2 regions of the Streptomyces sp. NPDC058637 genome follow, and region 2 is predicted to be linked to the other one. Evidence: predicted binding sites of a transcription regulator. Region 2 holds the regulator's gene; the other holds the start of a gene.
The links. The regulator HrcA, encoded in region 2, represses chaperone genes, less so after heat shock. The targets are predictions, from matches to a motif close to TTNGCACTCNGNNNNNCNGAGTGCNAA.

Region 1 (5,021 bases), on a different contig from region 2:
CGTCGTAGGCGGCCTGGAAGTCGATCCGGTCGGACCAGACCATCGGCGCCGCGTTGTCCTCGAACACACGGCGGAACCAGGCCCGTTCCACCTCGGCCATGTGCCGCACCAGCGCGAGCAGCGACAGCGTGGACGGGGGCATCGACCGGCGCCGCAGCTCCTCGTCGTCCAGCCCCTCGCACTTCATGGCCAGGGTGGCCCGGTGGTAGTCGAGGAAGGCCCGCAGGGTCTCACGCTCGCTGCCCGAAACCGGCGGGCCTGTCCGGGAGTCCGTGGTCACAGGCGTGCGCTCCTTCGGGACGGGTAAGGGGAGGGACCAGTATCCGCCACCTCCGTGATCACGCGAACAGGAACGACGCCGGCCCCCGGGACGGATCCCGGGGGCCGGCGTCGTACAGGTACTGCGGATGCGGCTGACGCCGCGTGGAGCTGCTGATCCGAGGATCAGAAGTCCATGTCACCGCCCGGCATGCCGCCCGGAGCGGCCGCGGAGGCCTTCTCCGGCTTGTCGGCGATGACGGCCTCGGTGGTGAGGAAGAGCGCGGCGATGGACGCGGCGTTCTGCAGGGCGGAGCGCGTGACCTTCGCCGGGTCGATGATGCCCTCGGCGATCATGTCGACGTACTCGCCGGTCGCGGCGTTGAGGCCGTGACCGATCGGCAGGTTGCGCACCTTCTCGACGATGACGCCACCCTCGAGACCACCGTTGACGGCGATCTGCTTGAGCGGAGCCTCCAGCGCGAGCTTCACGGCGTTGGCGCCCGTGGCCTCGTCACCGGTCAGGTCGAGCTTCTCGAAGACGGCCGTGGCCTGGAGCAGAGCCACGCCACCACCGGCGACGATGCCCTCCTCGACGGCGGCCTTGGCGTTGCGCACCGCGTCCTCGATGCGGTGCTTGCGCTCCTTGAGCTCCACCTCGGTGGCGGCGCCGGCCTTGATGACGGCCACGCCGCCGGCCAGCTTCGCGAGGCGCTCCTGGAGCTTCTCGCGGTCGTAGTCCGAGTCGGAGTTCTCGATCTCGGCACGGATCTGCTTGACACGACCCTGGACCTGGTCGCTGTCGCCGCCACCGTCGACGATCGTCGTCTCGTCCTTGGTGATGACGACCTTGCGCGCGGTGCCGAGCAGGTCGACGCCGGCGTTCTCCAGCTTGAGACCGACCTCCTCGGAGATGACGGTGCCACCGGTGAGGATGGCGATGTCGCCGAGCATGGCCTTGCGGCGGTCACCGAAGCCCGGAGCCTTGACGGCGACGGACTTGAAGGTGCCACGGATCTTGTTGACGACCAGGGTCGACAGGGCCTCGCCCTCGACGTCCTCGGCGATGATCAGCAGGGGCTTGCCCGACTGCATGACCTTCTCCAGCAGCGGAAGGAGGTCCTTCACGTTGCTGACCTTGGAGTTGACGATGAGGATGTACGGGTCGTCGAAGGACGTCTCCATACGCTCCATGTCGGTCGCGAAGTACGCCGAGATGTAGCCCTTGTCGAAGCGCATACCCTCCGTGAGCTCGAGCTCCAGACCGAAGGTCTGGGACTCCTCGACGGTGATGACGCCTTCCTTGCCGACCTTGTCCATAGCCTCGGCGATCTTGGCGCCGATCTCGGTGTCAGCAGCGGAGATGGAGGCCGTCGAAGCGATCTGCTCCTTGGTCTCCACGTCCTTCGCCTGCTCCAGCAGAGCGGCGGAGACGGCCTCGACGGCCTTCTCGATGCCACGCTTCAGAGCCATCGGGTTGGCACCCGCGGCGACGTTGCGCAGGCCCTCGCGGACGAGCGCCTGGGCGAGAACGGTGGCGGTGGTCGTACCGTCGCCGGCGACGTCGTCCGTCTTCTTGGCGACCTCCTTGACCAGCTCCGCACCGATCTTCTCGTACGGGTCCTCGAGCTCGATCTCCTTGGCGATGGAAACACCATCGTTGGTGATCGTGGGCGCGCCCCACTTCTTCTCGAGGACGACGTTTCGGCCCTTGGGGCCGAGGGTGACCTTGACGGCGTCGGCGAGCTGGTTCATCCCGCGCTCGAGACCGCGCCGTGCCTCCTCGTCGAACGCGATGATCTTGGCCATGTGAAGTGGTCCTCCCGGACAGGGGTGGATTCTCCGGACCGAGAGGCGCCCGCGACGGACGGCCAGCGTGCTCTGTGGTTCCTTGCCCCACAGAGCCTGCGGGCCTCACCGGCCCGGTCCAAGTTCTGTCACTCTCACCTGGAGAGTGCTAACGCCAATGATTAGCACTCGACCCCTGCGAGTGCAAGCGTCCCCCTCCGTCCGCGGACAGCCGGGAGGGGGCGCGCGGACGCACGAAGGGCCCGTAACCCCTCATCGGGGGTACGGGCCCTGCGTGCGTGAGTAGTGTCGTTGGCCGACCGCGCCGAGCTCAGCCGACGGCGAGCTTGACCATGTCCGCCTGCGGCCCCTTCTGGCCCTGCGAGATCTCGAATTCAACTCGCTGACCCTCTTCGAGGGTGCGGTACCCGTCCATCTGGATCGCGCTGTAGTGGACGAAAACATCCGCACCACCGTCGACCGCGATGAAGCCGTACCCCTTCTCCGCGTTGAACCACTTGACGGTGCCCTGAGCCATGCCTAACTCCCCTATTACTGGCCCTTGCACGAGCACCGCACTTCGCGGGCCCGGGTCAAACTCACCCTCCGACCGGAGAGGGTGGCGTGCGTCGGAACGCGTCGACCGCGGCCGAATGTATCTGCCCAACTGCCCTCTGCAACAGGTCAATCGGACGAGAATTCTGGGCAGGGCTGAACGCCCGGATATGGAGAACTTGTGATAATCCTGGGCAATTCGGGCCGGACAAAGGCGGCTTATGCCACAAAGGGTTCACGTACTTTGGCTGCTTCTAGTCGCGACCGGGCGCATTCTCATATGCGGGCGGCACGGGCAGCTGAGGGGGCTTCCCCAACTGTACCGCGCTCAACCATGCAGAATTGCCCCCTCCGCTTCTCTCGCGGAGGGGGCAATGGTGTTCTCGCGGTGGTGCGGCCGGGCGGGAGCGTCAGCCCCAGGCGCCGCGCAGGACGGTCAGCGTCAGGGACCGTGTCCGACGGTCAGCCTCCGGCGCTGTGTCCGACGGTCAGCCTCCGGCGACGGCCGGAATGATCGAGACGCCGGCGCCGTCCGGGGTGGCCGTCGCCAGGCCGCCCTCGAAGCGCACGTCGTCGTCGTTGACGTACACGTTCACGAACCGGCGCAGCTTGCCCTGGTCGTCCAGGACGCGGGCGGCGATGCCCGGGTGGTCCTTCTCCAGGGACTCGATGACCTCGGAGAGGACCGTGCCCTCTGCCGGGACCTCGGCCTGACCGCCCGTGTAGGTGCGGAGGATGGTGGGGATGCGGACCTTGACGCTCATGTGGGTGCCTTCCTTCGGTCCCGGGTGGTCAGTTGGTGGCGGCGAGGCCGGCGGCGCGGAACGCCTCCAGGCTGGGCCGGATCGTGGCCGCCACACCGGTCGTCGGGGCGACGGCGTCCAGCGTCTTCAGCCCGTCACCGGTGTTCAGCACGACGGTCGTCAGCGTCGGGTCCAGCAGACCGGCCTCGATCAGCTTCTTCGTCACACCGACCGTCACACCGCCCGCGGTCTCCGCGAAGATGCCCTCGGTGCGCGCCAGCAGCTTGATCGCGTCGACGACCTGCTCGTCGTTCACGTCCTCCACGGCACCGCCGGTGCGCCGGGCGATGTCCAGGACGTACGGGCCGTCGGCCGGGTTCCCGATGGCCAGGGACTTGGCGATCGTGTTCGGCTTCTGCGGCCGGACGACGTCGTGGCCCGCCTTGAAGGCGGTGGAGACCGGGGAGCATCCCTCGGCCTGCGCACCGAAGATCTTGTACGGCTTGTCCTCGACCAGGCCGAGCTTGATCAGCTCCTGGAGGCCCTTGTCGATCTTCGTGAGCTGCGATCCGGACGCGATCGGGATGACGAGCTGGTCGGGCAGCTGCCAGCCGAGCTGCTCACAGATCTCGTACGCCAGGGTCTTGGAACCCTCGCCGTAGTACGGCCGCAGGTTGACGTTGACGAAGCCCCAGCCCTCGCCGAGCGGGTCGCCGATGAGCTCCGAGCAGAAGCGGTTGACGTCGTCGTAGTTGCCCTCGATGCCGACCAGTTCACCGCCGTACACCGCGGCCATGACGACCTTGCCCTGCTCCAGGTCGTGCGGGATGAACACGCAGGAGCGGAAGCCGGCGCGGGCCGCGGCGGCACCCACCGCACCGGCGAGGTTGCCGGTGGAGGAGCAGGAGAGGGTGGTGAATCCGAAGGCGCGGGCGGCCTCGACGGCGATCGCGACGACGCGGTCCTTGAAGGAGTGCGTCGGGTTGCCGGAGTCGTCCTTGACGTACAGGCCGCCGGTGACGCCCAGCTCACGGGCGAGGTTGTCGGCCTTGACCAGCTTCGTGAAGCCGGGGTTGATGTTGGGCTTGTCCGCGACATCGGAGGGAACCGGCAGCAGCGGCGCGTACCGCCAGATGTTGTCCGGGCCTTCGGCGATGCGCTTCTTCAGCTCTTCGGGGGAGCCGCTCGGCAGGTCGTACGCCACTTCGAGCGGCCCGAAACAGGACGCGCAGGCGAAAATGGGACCGAGCTCGAAACGCTCGCTGCATTCGCGGCAGGAAAGCGCGACGGCGGGACCGAGGTCCACGGTGGAAGAATTGTTGTTCGATGCAACTGTCTGCACGGCCATGATGGCGGAGGCCCTTTCTCCTCATCTTCCTCGCGACGTATTTCGCCACAAGACGGAATTGGCACCTTCCCCACCGTGACCTCGCGGTCGGCAGGAGGGTTGCCGGGACTTCAACGGGCCGTTCCCTCAGTCCCTCTGGATGAGCGCTATGGCACCGGACCATTGATCCGGGCGTTTATTCGCGGACCGACCCCGACATGCGAGGGCCATCCGCGTTGCTCAAGACTGTAACCGAAGCCCCGGGCGGTGGAGATAGTCGTCCGAACCGCGAGATGGATCACATACAGGGAGTATCGACCGTGCTGGAAGAGGTGGAACGCTGGCTGACC
Region 2 (5,021 bases):
GTGCAGGTCGTCGCCCCGCCGTTGGAACACCGCGTGCGCCAACTCGTGGATCTCGACGTACAGATCGCCGGCCGGGCCGCCGCCGGGGCCGACCTCTCCCTCGCCCGCGAGCTGGATGCGGGTGCCGTTGTCGACACCTGCGGGGATCTTCACGGTGAGGGTGCGCCGCGAGCGGATGCGGCCGTCGCCGGCGCACTCGGGGCAGGGGGTCGGCACGACGGTGCCGAAGCCCTGGCACTGCGGGCAGGGCCGCGAGGTCATGACCTGTCCGAGGAAGGACCGGGTGACCTGGGAGACCTCGCCGCGGCCGCGGCACATGTCACAGGTCTGCGCGGAGGTGCCGGGTGCGGCGCCCTCGCCACTGCAGGTCGTACAGACGACCGCCGTGTCGACCTGGATGTCCTTGGTCGTGCCGAAGGCCGCCTCGTTGAGGTCGATCTCCAGCCGGATCATGGCGTCCTGGCCGCGCCGGGTCCGCGAACGGGGCCCGCGTTGGGCGGCGTTGCCGAAGAACGCGTCCATGATGTCGCTGAAGTTGCCGAAGCCGCCGGCTCCGAAACCGCCCGCGCCGCCACCGCCGGAGGCGGACAGCGGGTCGCCGCCGAGGTCGTAGACCTGCTTCTTCTGCGGGTCCGACAGCACCTCGTAGGCGGCGTTGATCTCCTTGAACCGCTCCTGGGTCTTCGGGTCCGGGTTGACATCCGGGTGCAGCTCGCGTGCGAGCCTGCGGAATGCCTTCTTGATCTCGTCCTGAGATGCGTCGCGGCGCACGCCGAGTACGGCGTAGTAGTCCGTGGCCACTTACGACTCCGCCAGGATCTGTCCGACGTAACGTGCCACTGCGCGTACCGCTCCCATCGTTCCGGGGTAGTCCATGCGGGTCGGTCCGACCACGCCGAGTTTGGCGACTGCCTCGTCGCCCGAACCGTAGCCGACCGCGACGACGGACGTGGAGTTGAGGCCCTCGTGGGCGTTCTCGTGCCCGATCCGTACGGTCATGCCTGAGTCCGTGGCCTCACCGAGCAGCTTCAGCAGGACGACCTGTTCCTCCAGTGCTTCCAGCACCGGTCGGATCATCACAGGGAAGTCGTGCCCGAAGCGGGTGAGGTTGGAGGTGCCGCCGATCATCAGCCGCTCCTCCGTCTCTTCGACCAGAGTTTCGAGAAGGACGGAGAGCACCGTCGAGACGGTTCCCCGGTCCTCGTTCTCGAAGGATTCCGGCAGGTCCTGCACCAGTTGCGGAACGTCCGCGAAGCGGCGTCCGACGACCCGGCTGTTGAGCCGGGCCCGCAGATCGGCGAGAGAGGTCTCGCCGAACGGGGCGGGGCAGTCGATCATACGCTGTTCGACCCGGCCCGTATCCGTGATCAGTACGAGCATCAGACGGGCCGGAGCGAGCGAGAGCAGTTCCACGTGCCGCACCGTGGAACGGGTCAGCGAGGGGTACTGCACGACGGCGACCTGCCGGGTCAGCTGCGCGAGCAGCCGGACCGTGCGGCCCACGACGTCGTCGAGGTCGACCGCGCCGTCGAGGAAATTCTGGATGGCCCGGCGCTCCGGCGACGACAGGGGCTTGACGCCCGCGAGCTTGTCGACGAAGAGCCGGTATCCCTTGTCCGTCGGGATACGCCCCGCACTGGTGTGCGGCTGGGCGATGAAGCCCTCGTCCTCCAGCACCGCCATGTCGTTGCGGACGGTGGCCGGGGAGACCCCGAGCCTGTGCCGCTCCGTGAGCGCCTTGGAGCCGACGGGCTCCTCGGTGCCGACATAGTCCTGGACGATGGCGCGCAGCACTTCGAGTCTGCGTTCGCTGAGCATCGCGCACACCTCCAGCTGTGGTTCTCCGGTGTCTGCCTGGCACTCTGTGTGTTCGAGTGCCAGCAATCCCCCCGGTCAGTGTACGGGGGCGGGGTGGGGCGGGGGCAAGGGCGACCGGCCATGCCGTCGCGGGACCGCGCAGGTCGTTGCCGATAGCGTCACCGTATGGACGTCTCTTGGGAAGACCTCGGCTGGGAGCGGTTGGGCAACGGTACGGGACGCCGACGCCTTCCCGTCTGGGACGCGACCGCCGCGCTGGTGGCCGGGGCGGACGGCGTGCTGCTCTACGACACCGGTTCGACGCTCCGCGAGGGGGCCGCGCTGAGGACGCAGGCGGAGGCCCTGTTCGGCCGCAGGGTGACGCATATCGCACTGAGCCACCCCCATTTCGACCATGTGCTGGGCACCGCCGCGTTCGCCGGGGCGGAGGTCTACGGGGCGGTCGGCACGGCCGGTCTGCTGGGGCGGCACGGGGCGGCGGGGCTGCGCGCGGACGCGATGCGGCACGGGATGAGCGAGGAGGACGCCACGGCGGCGACGGACGTGCTCGTGGCGCCGCACCACCAGGTGAGCGGGGAGTGGACGCTCGACCTGGGCGGTGGCCTCCAGGTGCTGCTGGCCAACGTGGGTCCCGGGCACACCGGCCACGACCTCGCGGTGCTGGTGCCGGGCTCCCCCGTCGTGGTGCTCTGCGGTGATCTGGTCGAGGAGTCCGGCGAGCCGCAGGCCGGCCCGGACGCGGCCCCGTCCCACTGGCCGGCCGCCCTGGACCGGCTGCTGGAACTGGGGGGCGAGGACGCTTCGTACGTGCCGGGGCACGGCGCGGTGGTGGACGCCGCGTTCGTACGGGCGCAGCGCGACCGGCTGGCGGCCCGTTTCGGCGGGTCCTGAGCGTGTCGCCCTCTATCGTCGTGCCATGCGCAGCTACCAGCCGGACCTGACTCCGCCGTGGAAGAGGTCCGCCCCCGCACCCGAGGTCCCCGCCGAGCCCGATCTGGTCGTGGAGGAGGCGGTCAGCGGATTCTGCGGTGCGGTGATCCGGTGCGAGAAGACGGCCCAGGGGCCCACGGTCACGCTGGAGGACCGTTTCGGCAAGCACCGGGTGTTCCCGATGGAGCCGCGCGGATTCCTGCTGGAGGGCCGGGTGGTCACCCTCGTGCGGCCGTCGGCCGGCGGGCCCACGCGCCCTGTGCGCACCGCCTCCGGTTCGGTGGCGGTCCCCGGGGCGCGGGCGCGGGTGGCTCGGGCCGGGCGGATCTACGTCGAGGGGCGGCACGACGCCGAGCTGGTCGAGCGGGTCTGGGGGGACGACCTGCGCGTCGAGGGCGTGGTCGTGGAGTACCTGGAAGGCATCGACGACCTCCCGGCGATCGTGCGCGCGTTCTCCCCGGGCCCGGACGCCCGGCTCGGCGTCCTGGTCGACCACCTGGTGCCGGGCTCCAAGGAGTCCCGTATCGCCGCCGAGGTCACGGACGCGGACGTGCTCGTCGTCGGGCATCCGTACATCGACGTCTGGGAAGCGGTGAAGCCGTCGTCCGTGGGGATCCCCGGCTGGCCGGCGGTGCCGCGCGGCCAGGACTGGAAGACGGGGGTGTGCCGGGCGCTGGGATGGCCGGAAAACACGGGCGCGGCCTGGCAGCACATCCTGTCCAGGGTCGGCTCGTACAAGGACCTGGAACCGCAACTCCTGGGCCGCGTAGAGGAATTGATCGATTTCGTCACTCTTCCTGCCTGATGTCCCGGAACGGTTGAAGAGGATCCCGTACCGATCCCGGTGAATCTCTGCGCCACCCACGCACCATCGGTTGTCGAGAGGTGTGGGGTTCGGCGGGCCCGGCGTGCCCGACGTCTGCGACGGGCCCGGCGGGCACGGAGGGGCCCGCGTGTTCCGCGGGCCCAGGGGGAAGCCGGGGGCAGCGGATGGCACGCGAAGTGTGGCGGGACAGTGCGGAGAACGAGGCGGTCTCCGCCGTCTTCCACCTCGTCCAGGAGCTGATCGACCAGTACCGGGTCAACCGGCCGGTGATGCCTCTGGTCGTGGCGCAGGCCGCGGGCGCGGGACCGGACATCGACGGCAGGGTGGAGCAGATCGTCCCGCAGGTCCACCGGGCGAACCGGCTGCGCCGCGTCCCGGTGAAGCTGCTCGCCGGCCACGGCGACACCGCGTACGAGGCGGCGCTGTCCATGGTGCGCACGCTGACCGAGCGTCCCTGGGAGACCCGGAGCACCTCGCAGTACAAGCCGTTCGTCTTCCCCCGCTCCCGACTCCTGGACGCCATCGAGCAGGCCACCGCGACGGTCGTCTCACAGCCGGACCAGGGGTCGGCGGGTGAGCGCGACCTCGACATCATGAAGGTCACCCGGCCCGGTCCGGACGCGAGGACCGACATCGTGTGCGGCCGGGCGGCGGGCGACCCGGCGGTCCTCACCCGGGACCTGCCGCTGGGGTGGCCACGGGGTTCCCGGACCTCGCCGGCCCCGCGACGGCCCCGTAGCCGGACCTCGCAGGCCGTAGCCGGCCCGCTCGTCCCGGCCACGCGGGGCCTCAGTCGACCAGGTCGCGCACCACGGCGTCGGCCAGCAGGCGCCCGCGCAGGGTGAGGACCGCGTGGCCACCGGCGTACGGTCCGGGCTCCAGCAGCCCGTCCGTGACGGCCCGGCCGGCCGCCGCGAGCCCGGCGGGGGCGAGCAGCGACAGGGGGCAACCCTCGACGAGCCTCAGCTCCAGCAGGATCCGCTCGACGCGCCGGTCCTCCTCCGTCAGGATCTCGCGGCCGGCCCCGGGCGAGCGGCCCTCCGCGAGCGCCTGCGCGTACGCCCCGGGGTGCTTGACGTTCCACCAGCGCACCCCGCCGACGTGGCTGTGCGCTCCGGGACCGGCGCCCCACCAGTCGGCGCCGCGCCAGTACAGCTCGTTGTGCAGGCAGCGGCCCTCCGGGGTACGGGACCAGTTCGACACCTCGTACCAGGAGAAGCCCGCCGCGGCCATCGCCTCGTCGGCGATCAGGTAGCGGTCGGCGTGGGTGTCGTCGTCGGTCATCGGGACCTCGCCGCGGCGGATGCGGCGGGCAAGCCGGGTGCCTTCCTCGACGATGAGCGCGTAGGCCGACACATGGTCGGGGCCCGCGCCGATCGCCGCGTCCAGGGAGGCCCGCCAGTCGTCGTCGGACTCCCCCGGGGTGCCGTAGATCAGGTCGAGGTTG

Region 1: groL (chaperonin GroEL) is a predicted target of HrcA. The motif match lies at 2,229-2,255, and genes of this name have one in related genera.

The regions. Positions count from the first base shown of each region.
Region 1 covers NZ_JBHXRD010000046.1:22,639-27,659, forward strand. Annotated here, with positions in the region: gene ACFWVP_RS31990 (DinB family protein) at 1-280, opposite strand, end outside; gene groL (chaperonin GroEL) at 445-2,067, opposite strand; gene ACFWVP_RS32000 (cold-shock protein) at 2,378-2,584, opposite strand; gene ACFWVP_RS32005 (MoaD/ThiS family protein) at 3,090-3,365, opposite strand; gene thrC (threonine synthase) at 3,394-4,692, opposite strand; SAM riboswitch class I at 4,711-4,838, opposite strand; gene ACFWVP_RS32015 (glucosyl-3-phosphoglycerate synthase) at 4,992-5,021, shown strand, end outside.
Region 2 covers NZ_JBHXRD010000001.1:336,761-341,781, forward strand. Annotated here, with positions in the region: gene dnaJ (molecular chaperone DnaJ) at 1-801, opposite strand, end outside; gene hrcA (heat-inducible transcriptional repressor HrcA) at 802-1,818, opposite strand; gene ACFWVP_RS01620 (MBL fold metallo-hydrolase) at 1,984-2,709, shown strand; gene ACFWVP_RS01625 (DUF3097 domain-containing protein) at 2,735-3,553, shown strand; partial or broken gene ACFWVP_RS01630 (hypothetical protein) at 3,739-4,173, shown strand; gene hemW (radical SAM family heme chaperone HemW) at 4,364-5,021, opposite strand, start outside.